DNA from 2 places in the Lactobacillus apis genome. Region 1 is predicted to be linked to the other one. Evidence: a T-box and tRNA genes for the amino acid it is inferred to sense, from the RefSeq annotation. Region 1 holds a T-box; the other holds one or more tRNA genes.
The links. The T-box of region 1 lies ahead of leuS (leucine--tRNA ligase). A T-box ahead of a tRNA ligase gene usually reads a tRNA of that ligase, here a tRNA-Leu.
Positions count from the first base shown of each region.

Region 2: it has a tRNA-Leu gene. The T-box ahead of leuS (leucine--tRNA ligase) is inferred to sense a tRNA for this amino acid. The anticodon was not compared.

Region 1 covers NZ_CP029476.1:1,108,063-1,116,623, reverse strand. Annotated here, with positions in the region: gene DKL56_RS05365 (MDR family MFS transporter) at 1-1,113, shown strand, start outside; gene DKL56_RS05360 (hypothetical protein) at 1,409-2,530, opposite strand; gene DKL56_RS05355 (ATP-binding cassette domain-containing protein) at 2,536-3,147, opposite strand; gene DKL56_RS05350 (hypothetical protein) at 3,144-4,334, opposite strand; gene DKL56_RS05345 (phosphatase PAP2 family protein) at 4,955-5,641, opposite strand; T-box leader at 5,670-5,862, shown strand; gene leuS (leucine--tRNA ligase) at 5,901-8,315, shown strand; gene DKL56_RS05335 (putative polysaccharide biosynthesis protein) at 8,411-8,561, shown strand, end outside.
Region 2 covers NZ_CP029476.1:422,382-430,942, forward strand. Annotated here, with positions in the region: gene DKL56_RS02135 (oligosaccharide flippase family protein) at 1-42, shown strand, start outside; gene DKL56_RS02140 (glycosyltransferase family 32 protein) at 45-743, shown strand; gene DKL56_RS02145 (SprT family protein) at 724-1,197, shown strand; gene DKL56_RS02150 (MarR family winged helix-turn-helix transcriptional regulator) at 1,324-2,010, shown strand; gene DKL56_RS02155 (ABC transporter ATP-binding protein) at 2,078-3,829, shown strand; tRNA gene DKL56_RS02160 (tRNA-Leu) at 3,894-3,980, shown strand; gene DKL56_RS02165 (glycoside hydrolase family 73 protein) at 4,137-4,784, shown strand; gene pcrA (DNA helicase PcrA) at 4,864-7,110, shown strand; gene ligA (NAD-dependent DNA ligase LigA) at 7,154-8,561, shown strand, end outside.

The sequences.
Region 1 (8,561 bases):
GCGATGACCATTATTGCCGATATGTATACTCTAGAAAAAAGAACTAAAATGCTGGGGCTTAACTCTGGTTTTTGGGGTGTAGCTTCTGTTATTGCACCACTTTTAGGTGGATTTATTGTTCAGAATCTTTCTTGGCATTGGGTCTTCTACATCAATGTTCCAATAGGATTAATAGCTTTTTTATTAGTCGTGTTCTTTTTAAGCGAACCGAAAGCTAAGCAAAAGTCTAAACTTGATGTTAAAGGCACATTTTGGCTGGTCGTCCTGCTCTTGACAGTAATGTTTACTTTGCAAGAATTGAGTTCGCTCAGTGGCTTAATATTAGCTGCTTTGGCAGTTTTAATTATTGTTAGTGCAATTATGTTCTACCGTGAAGAAAAACGCGCAGAGGACCCGATAATGCCATTGACGATGCTTAAGGGGAGAGAGTTCCTTGCAGTCAATATGATTACCTTGTTTGTATCAGGAGTTGTTATTGGCTTTGAATTCTATATTCCGACTTGGATGCAGGGAATTAAGGGCACTACAGCAACCATTGCAGGGTTTGCAGTAACACCAAGTTCAGTTATGTGGGTAATTGGTTCATTTCTAATTGGTGGAATGCTAAGTAAATGGGGTGTCCGTAAAACATTCTTTGGAATGTTAACTCTATTGTTGATAGCTGACACTATGCTTTTGATTGTTCCAATGCAGACACCATTCTGGCTGTTTTGCATCATTGCAGCGATGAACGGCTTTGGCTTTGGTTCCATTATGACCGCTGCACAAGTTCGCTCACAAGTTCTAGTCGATCAAGACCATGTTGGTGTTGCAACATCGTTTAATACCTTAATGCGCTACTTAGGACAAACTATGATGGTTTCGATTTACGGTATTACTTTCAATACGATTGTGGCAAGTGAACTTGCCAAGCATCCAAATCTAACTCAGGCAATGATGAACAAGATTGTTTCTTCTATCAAAGCTAAAGAGTTGGCAGCTAACTTGGTTCCACAATTGCGTCAAGTACTGTTTAGCGCATTAAAGGGCGTTTATGTGGTTTCCTTGATAGCAATTATTCTTTCAATTGTGTTCAACTGTATTTATAAAAAGCGACAAGAAATAGTTGATTAAAATAAATATCGACTAAAAACCTGCTGATAACTAATCAGCAGGTTTTTTATTTATAAACTTTTCTGTATAGTAGAAAAATTGGTTTCTAAAAGCATAATAAATGATATCAACAAAATTACAGATAGGGAGTATAGAATAAAAAGCAAATTACCAATTGACGTTCTTTAGGTGATAGAGAGAAAAAGGCTAGAGATAACCTGCTTTTTCGGCGTGGTCAATTATATAATTTAACTCCATATCAAAAAGAGACCGGGAAAATATTTTTCCCAGTCTCTTTTGTTTCTAAATTATTTAATTACCTTTTAGTAAATTTTGTCATTTGCTTTGAAAACCAAGGCCATGAAAAATTAAGGATTGTAAGAACAATAATTGAAACTATAAGAACTCTACAGCCGAAAGTAAAATTAAGCTGCGGATTGTTAAATTTTGTTGCTAGATTTCCATTTGCCACCTGAGTCGAAAGTAGGTAAGTCATTGGTATATATTGTACTATAGTAGTTTGGGCCATTCCACTTCCACCAGAGGTTGATTGCAAAATGAATGGCAAAATTGCTCCACCTAAAAGTATAAATAGTGCTAAGAAAAGGCAGCTTAATTGATTACGCGTGATTTGAGCTAAAAGAAGTAACAGAATCACAATGAAAATACACGTCAAGACGGTTAAAATAAACGCAGGTTTTAGCCAAACAGAAAGTGGTTGATAAGTACTTTTGAAACTACCTGGTAAAGTTATTCCTTGAATTGGATAGGAAAGTGGGCCACTACCAAAGAGCAGACTGCTAAGTCCCCAGATTAAAAGGTTGGTAAAAAGAGTTAGTGAAAAAGCAATCAGTAATCCTAAAACGATATCTAGTAATACGCTGTGCCTGCTTGGCAACAATATGGCACGATTTAGATGATCGACATACTTTGATGCGAAAATATTACTTAAAATAAAACAAAGCATGGCGACAATCATTGCAGGCAGAAAACCTTCTGAAAGTTTAAACAGGAATAACCAACCTTGTTTAGGATGTTGTTCATTTTGTTCTGGTAAATTTGCTTTTTTTAGAGCATTCAAACGGGCATTTTTCTGTTTGATTTCTTGTCTAAGATCAGCTCCGCCAATTTTGACTTGTGCTGCTTGCTTGTCATTTTGGCGAATCATCAATTCATAAGCATGATCCCAATTTTTATTATCTAAGGCTTTTAATATTTGCCGCTCATTTCTATTTTGATTTTTAACTGTGGGCAAATTAGCTTGAGACTGTTTCTGCTGACTTAAATCTTGATTTATTTGGTAACGAATTGTAGTTTGATCGCCTTTAAGGGCATTATAGCCTAGAATAAGTCCTGCACATATTAGCACTATACTTAAAATCAGCCAGGTCAAAGTATTTTTAAATACTTTTTTAAATTGTAATTCAAAATAGGCCATAAACTTTATCCCCGAACTAATTGGTGGTGCTTTAAAGTCAGAGTATCATCAACAATTCCTGCTACTTCATCTTGATAATGAGAAGCCATAATAATAAGTTTGTTTTGCTTTGCTAAATTGGTCAATTCCTGATAAAGAATTTGACGGCTGTCAGAGTCAAGGCCATTGTTAATTTCATCCATTAGTAAGTATTTAGCATCGCTTAACTCATAAAGGGCAACTACCAGTTTTTGTTTCATACCTAATGAATATTTTCTAATTGGAGTTTTGATATAATTACTCATTTCCCAACGGTTTATTATTTCTTGCAAATCCTGGTGTGAATGCCATTCGTTTTTAACAAATTGCATATAATCAAAGCCTGAAAGATTTTTGTCAAACCAGTCAGAAGTTTCCAAGTAAAAAACTTGGCTTTTGACGTCAGCAAAAGGTTTACCATCGAACAGAACTTGACCTGAGCTCGGAGCAAGTAAGCTAACTATAGTTCTGAGGACACTTGTTTTACCAGTGCCATTAAGTGCATGAAGCATATAAATTCTGCCATTTTGAAAGTTGAAATTGGCATTTTTTAGTATAGGTTCACGTAATGTAAGGGTTAAATCCTTAATTTCAATCATTTTGTTTTCCTCCCTTTTTGGGCTTTTTGTGCGATGAGATAGTTTAAAAGTAAAAGAATAATAATTCCTACAGTTAAAACAAGGATGCCATTGACAAAATTAACCTGTGGGTAAGTGACTAATTTTGTTTCATCTGCAAAGACATATGCATTACTAATACCAAACATACCATCTACCGGTTGTAAGGAGAAAAAGTAACTCATAGGAATAAACTGAGCAAAATTCCGTGCTGCTACTACGTATTGCGGTAGTACCATCCCACCAATTAATATAAAAACTGAAACGAATAATGCCAACAAGCGGTTTTTAAATATTTGTACGAATAGTAAAACCACATTTGCAATGAACATAAAACTAAATAATTCTAAAACCAAAGTAGGACAAAACAGCTGGTTCATAGGAATGAAAATGTTCTGTTTAGCTACTGCGTCTACACCCATCATCGGATATTTAAAGTTGCCAGTACCAAAAAATATACTTGGAATAATAAAAATCAACAAAAATGCTGATAAAAAATAGCCAAATCCAATTAATGAACCGGCGCCAAGTTCAATCAATAAATGGTTTCTTTGTGGTAAAAGATTTTCTAGACGCATTCGATCATAAAAACCTGAGGAGTATAATTTGATTAGAATAAAAATTACGGCTAAAACCGCTAAAGGTGGTAAGACTTCTTGCATCATTTCTAATATAAAAAAGCCGCCTTTAACAGAATAATGTTCATTTTCTTCTGGTAAGTTATTTTGAGCCAGATACTGTAATTTTTGAATATTACTTTCAAGTGGCAGCAAATCGTCTTTATTGGCATTATTACGTTTTGCATCAGCAAGATTATATTTCTCTTGCTTTATTATGATTTGATAAGCCTTCTGCCATTTATTTGTTTGAATTGATTTAATTAATGTCTGAAATTCTTTGATAGATGACTTGTTTTCTGCCAAATCCAGCTCGATTTTGTGTCTATTCGTTTTTGTTAAATTAGATTTCTTTAACTGTTTCTGATAATATTTGATATTTTTCTTTTCCACCGCAATATTTTCTCGAGCTTCCGTTATGCGCGGATTAATATAGCGAGAATTGTAGTTTTTCGTCCAAAAATAAAAACATCCGAGTAAAATGGCTAAAAGACTAATCAAGGTAAATTTACTTTTTAGTACCTGCTTAATTTTTAATTTCATATATGGCATTTTCGTCACCTCTTAGTCTAGGTTTAATAAAAACTGCTAGATTCAATTTATTAATCTAGCAGTTCTTATGACTTTAATATTAAAAAATATGTCACAGCTTTTATCACAATTGCTTTTATGTGTCAATATTTTGTCACTTGATAATATATTATTTTTCCTTTTTTTGCAATAAAAAGTTCATATAATCTTTATTATTGGAAATCAGTTTATTTAAGCTTAATTTTTTAAGTTCTTAATGTTTATCTAAAAAATTACTAGCTGACTTTAAAGCAAAAATGTAACGTAACGAATATATCAAGCGTCTAAATCGTGAACCCTATCAACAGTAACAGTGGGGATGGTTCAGACAAGTTTACGCCAATGATAAGCTATGACGAAAGCGGTAATAAAGAAAGTTTCTACTGTAGCTCAATTTATTTTTTACTCGATGATAAGAATTGTTCTAATTTTCATCGTTTAAACCATGATGACGCGATATTATCAGGTCTTTGAACTACTAAAAAGTCGATTTGTTAAAGAAGTACCCAGAATATAAAGATATCATTGACGGTTAGCTCAGGATTAATTTTGACTACAAAAAAAGCTCAAACTACTAACAGTTTGAACTTTTTGATTTTAAACTAAATTTTTTCTTGTACTCGCGTTTCCAAATAATAGTGATATAAGAAGGAGTAACCAATTAATAAAAAGGCAATTCCTTCTAAGAAACCACCAACTACGTCTGATGGATAATGAACATGATTAAAAATTCTAGTATAACCAATTAGAAGTGGGAAGCACAGCCAAACGATGCATAGGACTGTTTTAGCGGCTTTATTTTTAATTAGTAAAATAGTTAAGACAATTAGAATGCCAAATAATGTTGCACTACCAACGGAATGACCTGATGGAAAACTATATCCATGTGCGTCAACAAGATGATGCACTGAAGGACGTTGTCTAGCAATTGCATGCTTAATGATCCAATTATATCCATTGGCCGCAATCATAGTTCCAGCAGTAAAAAATGCATAAGCATATTTTTTGAAAATTCCGAGAATCACTACCAAAATGATTGTTTCAATCATGATAACACTCGTATTACCGAGATTAGTAAAAGTAGTGGCAAATTTGATAATTGCAGGATTGTTATTACAAATTATCCCAATTAAAGCAGTATCAAACTGATGGATGAATTGACTGTCAGCTGAAACTAATACTGCCCATACCGCGTACAACATTAAAAAAATCGTCGCGGGTATGATGGTATCTCTTTTTGAATGAATTGTCGTATCCAAATGACTTTCTCCCCTTGTTTTTTTTAGCATTTGTGGTAAATTATAATCATTATTGAACAAAAAATAAAGGTTAGGAAATAGTAGCGATTTTATTTTTCTATAGAGAAAAGTCGGTTGGTGCAAGACTCGAAAAATATATTGTGAACTGAGCCTAGATGAAATCTTTCGTTGGCTAGCCGCGTTAAGGAGCGTTTGAGTGTCATGCAAAAATGTATGAAACTTAGGTGGTACCGCGATTATTCGTCCTATGAAATTAATTTCATAGGACTTTTTTTATGAGGTAAAATTTATGTACAATCACAAAGTTGTAGAGAAAAAATGGCAAGAATATTGGGCAAAAAACCACACATTTAAAACGGGTAATGATCCTAAAAAGAAAAATTACTACGTTTTAGATATGTTTCCTTTCCCATCTGGTAAGGGACTCCATGTAGGTCACCCAGAAGGCTATACTGCTACTGATATTGTGGCGCGGATGAAGCGTAGTGAGGGCTACAATGTTCTTCACCCAATGGGCTGGGATGCATTTGGACTGCCAACTGAGCAATATGCACTTCAAACTGGTCAAGACCCTGCAGTAGTAACCAAAGAAAATATTGCTAATTTTAAACGGCAGCTTAACACATTGGGTTTTTCTTATGATTGGGATCGTGAAGTTTCTACCAGTGATCCTAAGTACTACAAGTGGACTCAATGGACTTTTGAGCAAATGTATAAAAATGGTCTTGCTTATGAAGCCGAAGTTCCAGTCAATTGGTCACCAGATTTAGGTACAGTTGTAGCCAATGAGGACATTGTTGATGGTAAAACAGAACGAGGTGGTTACCCAATTTACCGTCGCAACATGAAGCAATGGATGCTTAGAATTACCAAATACGCAGATCGTCTGCTTGCTGGACTTGATAATCTTGACTGGCCAGAAAACGTTAAAGAAATGCAACGCAACTGGATTGGTCGTTCAGTGGGTGCTCAGATTACCTTTAAGATAAAGGATTCAGATGAAACCTTTGATGTCTTTAGTACGCGTCCTGATACTTTATTTGGTGCTACCTATGCCGTATTGGCTCCTGAAAACAAGTTAGTTCAAAAGATTACGACTGACGGGCATAAAGAAGAAGTTGACGCATACATTAAGCAAATTGAATCCAAGTCAGACTTAGAAAGAACAGATTTAAATAAAACTAAATCAGGTGTCTTTACTGGAGCTTATGCAATTAACCCAGTTAATAATCAAGAAATTCCAATTTGGATTGCTGATTATGTTCTTGGTAGTTACGGAACTGGTGCTGTTATGGCTGTGCCGGCTCACGACACACGTGATTACGAATTTGCGCAAAAATTTGATTTGCCAATCAAGGCTGTTATCAAGGGTGGCGACATCAGTAAAGAAGCCTTTACAGAAGATGGTCCACATATTGATTCTGACTTTTTGAACGGCTTGAATGTTGAAGAAGCCAAGAAGAAAATTGTCGATTGGCTTGAAGAACATAACGCTGGTAAGAAGAAGGTTAATTACAAACTTCGTGATTGGGAATTTAGTCGTCAACGCTACTGGGGTGAACCAATTCCAGTTATTCACTGGGAAGATGGCGAAACCACTTTAGTTCCTGAAGATGAATTGCCACTAGTTTTACCTCACGCTACAGACATTAAGCCATCAGGCACCCCAGAAAGTCCACTGGTTAACCTTAAAGATTGGGTTAATGTGGTAGACAAAAATGGTCGTAAAGGAAAACGTGAGACCAACACAATGCCTAACTGGGCAGGTTCATCGTGGTACTTCTTACGCTACATTGATCCACATAATGACAATAAGCTTGCAGACTACGAATTGCTTAAGCAATGGATGCCAGTAGACTTGTACATCGGTGGTGCTGAACATGCAGTTCGGCACTTATTGTATGCAAGATTTTGGAATATGGTTCTATACGACCTAGGCGTTGTACCAAATGAGGAACCATTCCAAAGACTATATAATCAAGGCTTAATTCTTAAAGACCATGACAAGATGTCCAAGTCAAAGGGTAATGTTGTTAACCCTGACGATGTTATTGAGGAATATGGTGCTGATAGTCTGAGAATGTATGAAATGTTCATGGGTCCTCTAGATGCTTCAATTGATTGGGATGACAACGGTCCTGCATCTACTAAGAAGTTCTTAGATAGAATTTGGCGTCTTTTTGTAAATGACTTAGACCTGAAGGCAATTCCTCAAGAAAACATTGTTGAAGAAAATGACGATACATTGGACAAGGTTTATAACGAAACTGTTAAGAAAGTAACTGAGGACTTTGATGCCTTACACTTTAACACTGCAATTTCTCAATTAATGGTCTTCATTAATGCAGCACAAAAGGCAAAAACAATTCCAAGAGAATATGCAGAAGGCTTTATGACCTTAATCGCACCAATTGCACCACACATGATGGAGGAGATTTGGCAAATTTACGGTCATGATGAGTCAATCACTTTTGCTAAATGGCCAACTTATGATCCAAGCAAACTAGTTGAATCAACAGTTGAAATTATGGTTCAAGTCAACGGTAAATTACGCGGTAACTTTGATGCACCAAAGGATGCTGACAAGGACGGCTTAGAGAAACAAGCCCTAGCTTTACCACATGTACAGAAATTTTTAGACGGTAAGGAAGTCAAAAAAGTTATTATTGTTCCGAATAAAATTGTCAATATTGTTGCTAAATAAACTTAATTTTTCCTAAAGTGCAAAGTAGATTTGTTGTTAATTGCCTTTTTTCAGTCAAAATAGGATAGTTAGTAAAATAAATTTAGGGAAAATTAATGAGAGAAAATAATTTGAAAGAACAAAATACGCAAGATACCTTTGTTAAAGGCAGTGCGTGGATGACTTTTGGTTCGATTACCTCACGTTTATTGGGCGCCCTCTACATTATTCCATGGTTTATTTGGATGTCACCGTATGGCAATATTG
Region 2 (8,561 bases), 690 kb from region 1:
GACATTATTATGTTAGTTAAGAAACTTTTTACTAGAGGTTAAAAATGATTCCGAAAATAATTCATTATGTTTGGGTTGGAGGCAATCCTAAGCCCAAAAATATTCAACGATGTCTAAAAACTTGGCGCAAACACTTGCAGGACTACAAAATTATCGAGTGGAATGAGGATAATTTTGACATTCATGAGAACAAATATGTTGAGCAAGCATATCAAGCAAAAAAATGGGCCTTTGTTTCCGACTATATTCGTGCCAAGGCTGTTTATGAATACGGGGGCATTTATTTAGATACTGATGTACTCGTTCTTGATGATTTGACTAGTTTGCTTAATGATCGTGCTTTTGTTGGTTTTGAAAACAAGGACAATCCTTTTACGGCCGTTTTTGGTGCCGAAAAACACCATCCACTACTGAAGGATATGCTGGACTATTACGATGATCGCGTCTTTACTTTCGACCGAACAGATCAATTAGCTGGAGTTAACACAGTCTCTGTTTCGGATATTTTAAAAAACAAGTATGGTGCTAAGCCCAACAACCAAGAACAAGAGCTTAAAGAGGGAATTCATGTTTACCCAGATGGCGTTTTATGCAACCCATCAGCTGATTCTAAGACTATCCATGTATTTACTGGTACTTGGATGGAAGGTGAGAAGCCACTAAAAAGAAAACTTGTTACAGCGTTCAAAGTAAGAATTAAAACGCAAAAAGAGGCGGCGCTTTATGCCAAACTCTTCAGGTGAACTAACTGAATCAGAATTGCAGGAATTAGTTGAACATGTTTCGCTGACATCATTTAACCGTCCTTTTCTGCATCAAGTTAAGATTAATCGGCGAATGACGACAACAGGGGGACGCTATCATTTAACTGATCATCATCTTGAGATAAATGCACATTTTTTACAACCGCAATACCATGATGAATTAGTTGGAATCATTAAACATGAACTAACACATTATCATTTACACTTGCAAAACCGCGGTTACCGCCACCGTGATACAGACTTTAAGTTATTGCTGAAAAAAGTTGGAGGTAGTCGCTACGCACCTGATATCGGATTACGCAGAAAGCAAAAACCCAAATTTGTTTATAAATGCCAGCAGTGTGGCCAAAAGTTTAAACGTGTTCACCGCATTAACGTACGCCGCTATGCTTGTGGTAAATGTGGAGGCACTTTAAGGCTGTTAAAAAGCTAATTTTAAAATAAAGTTACCGTTTTCATTGATTTTGTTTGACAAATCGTTAGGTACCAAACTATAATTAGATTATAGAAATTAGGTACCTAACAAAAATAAAAATAGAAGAACAAAAGGAGTTTTATCATGAGTCAAACAAGTGATAAGTTAATGAAGCAACTTTATTTTATTATGCGTGCCAGTCGCTACTTTATGTTTGAGAATAAGCAGCCTATTTCTGGTCAAAAACGTGTCTTGGCAGTCCTTAGACTTGAAGATGGCCTAACCCAAAACTATTTAGCTGAAATTCTGGCGCTTAAACCTGGATCCTTAGCTGAACTTTTAAAGAAAATGGAAGCTAAGGGCTCCATTCGACGTGAGACAGATGAGCAGGATAAACGAGTTAAACGGGTTTATTTAACTGAAGAAGGCCGAGAAGAAGCAGCCCGTTTAGACGAATTGAAGAAGGCCCAAGATACAGGTTCATTTTTTGCTGGTCTAGATAAAGAAGAGCAAACACAATTTGGTCATTACTTGGAAAAAATAGCTGATGGTTGGGACGAGGACTTTAAGCAACATGCGCAAAAGTTTGTTGATCCAACAGTCCGTATGAAGGCTTATAGCAAATGGCGCAAATATGCTGAAAATCACGATTACACAAAAGAAGAAATGAGAGATCTCTGTCACCGGATGCATGGTCACAATCATTATCGTGATCACTGCCATGGTTATAATAGTGAAGATTTTAAGAAGTACTGTGATTTTGACAAAAATTGGCAGGGCGACCGCGACTTTTGGCGTGAATTTTGGCATAATGAAGATAACGAATTGTAGTTAGAATAAAGAAAAAGTTTTTCAGTAATTGAAAAGCTTTTTTTAATTAAGGAAGCCGGTACTACTAATGACATTTAAGTCTGACCAAACTAAGACAAAAACGGTTAAAATGAAAGACTTTTTACAACTTTTAAAAGGACTAAAAGTGAAAAAAGGGCTTTTTGCCGCCGGTTTGCTTTTCAGCTTAGTTACGAGTGCAACTAATCTACTACTGCCATTATTGACACGTAATTTAGTTGATACAAGTAAATGGAATAAGTTCAACTACCGGAGTATGGTGTTAATCATTGTTGTTTTTGCTGCTCAACTTGTCTTAGGCACACTTGGTGGCTATATTTTGCGCTACTTCGGTGAAAGTGTCGTAAAAAGTTTACGTGAAAAACTTTGGTCGCACCTATTAAAATTACCGATTTCTTATTTTGATGAAAATAAGGCTGGAGAAACTAGTTCACGTCTTGTTAATGATACAGGAGTAATTAAAGACCTGATTGCTTCACAATTTCCCAACTTTATTACCGGTGCCATTCAACTGCTTTTTTCTTTAATTATTCTCTTTGTGATGGACTGGCAAATGGCGGTCTTAATTTTTACAATTGTGCCGATTGTCATTTTAATTCTTTTTCCGGTCGGTCGTATTATGGCGCGACTTGGACGTAAGCTGCAAGCTGCAACAGCCGAATTCAACGGTGATGTCAGTGAGAAATTAGCGGAAGTTCGACTGATTAAATCAAGTAACGGCGAAAAGTTTGAAGAGCAAAGTGGGAAAAAGATGATTAATAAGATCTTTAACATCGGAGTGATCGATGCCCGCGTTGAAGCAATCTTACAGCCAATTATGACAACGCTGATGATGGCAGCATTTGCCGGTATTTTAGCTTTTGGTCTTATTCGTGTCGGTCAAGGTTCGTTAACAAGCGGATCACTTGTTGCCTTTTTACTTTACTTGTTTAATGTAATTGCGCCATTTGCCAACTTTGCAACCTTCTTCTCGCAGATTCAAAAAGCTTTAGGTTCCACCGAACGAATCCAACAAATTTTACAAATTGAACCAGAAAAAAGTTACTTAAGTCAGCCGACAGATATAGCTAATCAAACTTTGAAGGCAGAAAATCTGAGTTTCAATTATGAGACGGATGAACCAGTTTTAAGTTCAATTTCGTTTGTTGCCAAGCCCAATTCTGTAATTGCTTTTGCTGGGCCAAGTGGCGCTGGAAAGTCGACCATTTTTGCCTTGATTGAACGCTTTTATCACCCGACAACTGGTCAAATTTTGATTGGCAAGCAAAATATTGATGAGATTGAACTAGCGAGTTGGCGTTCACAAATTGGTTACGTGTCTCAAAATAGCGCTATTTTCTCTGGTACGATTAGAGATAATTTGGTTTATGGACTAGATCAAAAACTGACTGATGAGCAGCTTTGGCATGGGTTAGAGCTTGCTTATGCCGATCACTTTGTCCGTGCTTTTCCGCATCAATTAGATACTGAAATAGGTGAACGAGGCACCAAATTATCTGGTGGACAAAAACAGCGAATTGCAATTGCACGTGCATTTTTGCGTAATCCCAAGATTTTGATGTTAGATGAAGCAACTGCTAGTTTGGATTCTGAATCAGAGCGCAAGGTGCAACAGGCACTTGACCAATTAATGACAAATCGTACCACGCTGGTCATTGCCCACCGGCTAGCCACAATCGTGAATGCTGATCAAATCTACTTTATTGAACATGGTCAGATAACAGGCCATGGTACGCATCATGAATTAATGAAATCACATCCTTTATATGCGCGCTATGTTAATGAACAGATGGTTGATTAATAAAAAAGACTGCCAGAAAAGTCTTGTGCAAAACTTCATTTTGAGGTATAGTATTGAATGTGTTGCGGGCATGGCGGAATTGGCAGACGCGCAAGACTAAGGATCTTGTGATCGCTTTTTGATCGTGGAAGTTCGAGTCTTCTTGCCCGCACTAATTAATGGAGCTTCGGCTCCATTTTTTGTATCCGATAAAAGCACCTTTACTAAAAAGGTGCTTTTTTATTTTAAAAATTAATTACATTGCACATTTTTATGTCTGAAAGAGGTTATACTAAAAAGTAATAACTAAAAGAGTAAGGGAATTTCTATGCCAAAAAAACGTAGGGGCAAAAAGCAATCAAATTTTATTATTATTTTGCGAACATTTATTATCTTATTTATTTTAATTATTGCTTTTGTAGCGTTTAGATATTATCGGCGGCAAGCAATTCAAACGGAGCAAATTAGACAAGAGCAACTCGCCCGTGAAGAAGCTAGACAAAAGATTATTAGGCAGCACAAAGCATTTATTAAAGAAATTGGACCAATTGCCAAGGAAGTTGATCAGGAATTTGAGTTACTTCCAAGTATTACAATTGCCCAGGCATGTCTTGAGAGTGACTATGGTCAGAGCAGTCTGTCACAAAAGTACAATAATCTGTTTGGCGTGAAAGGCAGCAATCCGAATACCTCAGCGATTTTGAAGACAAAGGAATACCAAAAGGGTAAGTGGATTGTCGTGAAGGCACGCTTCCAAATCTATGATTCCTATGAAGCGTCAATTCGTGCGCATGCTCGGCTTTTCCAAAAAGGTACTACGTGGAATAGTCAGCAGTATAAGCATGTTCTAGCTGCTAAAAACTATCAAAAGCAGGCGCATGCATTAGTTCAGGACGGCTATGCCACAGATCCTGATTACGCGGCCAAATTAATTAAATTAATCGAGGAGTACAACCTTGATCGTTTTGATAAATAACAGGTATTCTTGCTAAAAGCTGCCTGCTTTTTTGGTACAATGAATTAGTTACATAATTTTATTTGTGAAGGGAATTATAATGAGCGAAGAATCGATTTTGGCAGGATTAAATCCGCAACAAAAAGAGGCCGTAAAAACGACAGAGGGTCCACTCTTGGTTGTGGCTGGTGCAGGCTCAGGCAAAACCTCCGTATTAACAAGACGAATTGCCTACTTAGTAGAAGAAAAACAAGTCTTGCCTTGGAATATTCTGGCAATTACTTTTACCAATAAGGCAGCCAGCGAAATGCGCGAGCGTGAACAGAAACTCCTTGGCCCCGCCGCAAATGATATTTGGATGTCAACTTTCCATGCTTTATGTGTCCGTATTTTACGGCGCGATTCAGATAAGATAGGCTATGGTCGTAATTTCTCAATTGCGGATTCAGCCGAACAATTAACTTTGGTTAAGCACATTGAAAAAGAACTGAACATTAATCCTAAAATGTATGAACCCAGAGGTATCTTGTCTGCCATTTCAAATGCTAAAAATGATCTTTTAACGCCACAAGCATTTGAAGATAGCGCTGCATCACCTTTTGAAAAAATGGCTGCTAAAGTCTATCACGAATACCAAAAACGGTTGAAACATGACCAAATTATGGATTTTGATGATTTAATTATGCAGACATTGGTTCTCTTCAAAAAAGATCCTGAAGTTTTACATTATTATCAAAATAAATTCCGTTATATGCTCGTTGATGAGTATCAGGATACTAACCAAGCACAATATGAATTATGTCATGAATTAGCGGCACAATATAAGAATATCTGTGTTGTTGGTGATGCAGATCAGTCTATTTATGGCTGGCGTGGCGCCAATATGGAAAACATTATGAACTTCGAAAATGATTACCGCGATACTGGGGTTCAAACTGTCAAATTAGAGCAGAACTATCGCTCAACTGGTCATATTTTGTCCGCAGCCAACGCAGTAATCGACAATAATCGTAATCGCAAGAAAAAGAACTTGTGGACTGATCAGGGCGATGGCGAAAAGATTACTTATTACCGTGCTCAAAGTGGTGACGATGAAGCCCACTTTATCATTTCCAAGATTCAAGAAGAAGTTGATGATAATAACCGCTCCTACAAAGATTTTGCTGTTCTGTATCGGACCAATGCCCAGTCAAGAACAGTCGAAGAAGCTTTTGTGAAGTCAAATGTCCCTTATCAAATTGTTGGTGGTCATAAGTTCTACGATCGAAAAGAAATTATGGATATCATGGCTTATCTCAAGCTAGTTGCTAATCCAAACGATTCAATGAGTTTTAACCGTATCATCAATACGCCAAAAAGGGGAATTGGTCGTGTTAGTGTTGACAAGTTTATGGATGTCGCACAAGGAAACAACTTGTCATTGATCGACGCTTTTAAGCACATTAATATATCAGGCATTTCAACCCGTGCTGCAGCTAAAATGAGTGACTTTGGTGCTAAATTACGTGATGCAATTGAATATGCCAAAGATCATAGTGTTACAGGTCTAACCGAAAAGATTTTGCAGGATTTTGGCTATACAGATGCACTTAAGGCAGAACATACAATTGAAGCCGAAACAAGACTAGAAAACTTGGATGAATTTCTTTCAGTTACTAAACGTTTTGACGATCAATATGAACCTGAAGAAGATGATGCTAACGCTTTAAGTGACTTTTTAGCAGAAGTTTCATTGTTAAGTGATCAGGATGATTTAGAAAATAATGATGATCAGGTCGCATTAATGACCTTGCATGCAGCTAAAGGTTTGGAATTCCCAGTGGTCTTTTTAGTAGGGATGGAAGACGGATTATTCCCACTTTCTCGTGCCCTTTTAGAAGATGATCAATTAGAAGAAGAACGCAGACTTGCCTATGTTGGAATTACTAGAGCCAAAGAAAAGCTCTTTTTGACCAATGCTTATTCCAGAATGATGTTTGGTCGGATGCAAAACAATCCACCTTCAAGATTCTTGGAAGAAATTGATGTCGAGGATCTTGATATGCAAAACTCAGTTCCAGAGGGTGTAGGAAATAGTGATTTCCAAGTTCAAACAGCTCCTTTTGCTAACGTTGATGAACGTGCGCGTGCTCAAGTTTACACACCAAAGGCAAAACCAGCTGGTGGTGCAATTGGTGCTGAAAAGAAGGGCTGGAATGTTGGCGATCAAGTTGAACATAAAGCTTGGGGCCACGGCGTTGTAACGAAAGTTAACGGCGAAGGCGAAGACATGGAGCTCGATATTGCGTTTCCAAATAAAGGAATTAAACGCCTTCTAGCAGCATTTGCTCCTATTAAAAAGGTATAATTAAAGCGAAAAACATAAATAAAAATTAATCAGGAGGAACAAAATGGCAGACTTAACTCTTGATGAGGCTAGAAAAGAAGTTGCTTCCCTCAGAGATAAACTTGACGAATGGGCTAACGCATATTATTCCAATGATGCACCAGAAGTTGAAGATAATGTTTATGATCAAAACTATCAGCGTTTGGTCGAACTTGAGCACCAGTTTCCCCAACTCGTAACGCAGGATTCAATTACTCAGCGAGTGGGTGGACAAATTGGTAGTGAATTTACCAAAGTTACGCACAAGATTCCTATGCTTTCAATGGGTGACGTTTTTTCGAAACAGGAATTACGTGAATTTGATGAACGGGTGCAAAAGCAAGTTGGTCATGAGGTTGCATATAACGTAGAGCTAAAAATTGATGGTTTATCAATTAACCTTGAATATCAAGATGGTAAATTAATGCGGGCTTCAACCCGTGGTAATGGCCAAGTTGGAGAAGACGTAACGGCTAATGCACGTTTTATTTCCGATATTCCACAAACCTTGCCTGAAAAACTCACGACAGAAGTGCGTGGTGAGTGTTACATGGGAAAAGAAGCTTTTGCGAAGTTAAACCAAGAGCGTGATGAAAAAGGCGAAACAACTTTTGCTAATCCACGTAACGCTGCTGCGGGTTCATTGCGCCAACTTGATGCCAATATTACTAAGCATCGCAACCTGAGCACATATATTTACACCTGGGTTAATCCCCCTGAAGAAATTACGAGCCAACACCAAGCAATTGAAAAAATGACTGATCTAGGCTTTCACACTGATTTAACTGGTCGTCGCCTTTCGAAGATGGATGAAATTTTTGACTTTATCGACGAATATACAGCCAAAAGAGATTCACTTGCTTATGGGATTGACGGAATTGTTTTAAAAGTTGATGACCTTGGTTTACAGAGTGAACTGGGCAATACGGTTAAAATTCCGCGTTGGGAGATTGCCTATAAATTCCCGCCAGAAGAACAGGAAACTGTGGTTCATGAAATTAAATGGACGGTTGGTCGTACTGGTGTTGTAACACCTACTGCTATAATGGATCCAGTACAACTTGCTGGAACAACGGTCTCGCATGCCGTTTTGCACAATGCAGATTTATTACAACAAAAGGATGTACGAATTGGTGATACCGTTATGCTGCACAAGGCAGGCGATATCATTCCTGAAATTTCCGAGGTTGTGTTAGCCAAACGGCCTAAGGATTCTGAACCATATCCAATTCCTACTGAATGTCCATCTTGTGGCGAGAAATTGATTCACTTAAAAGATGAGGTGGCTTTGCGTTGTGTGAACCCATCTTGTCCAGCACAGATGGAAGAGGAAATTACGCACTTTGCTTCTAGGCCAGCAATGAATATTGATGGACTAGGTCCCAAAATTGTGCGTCAACTGATTTCTAACGATCTTGTTCATAACGTAGCAG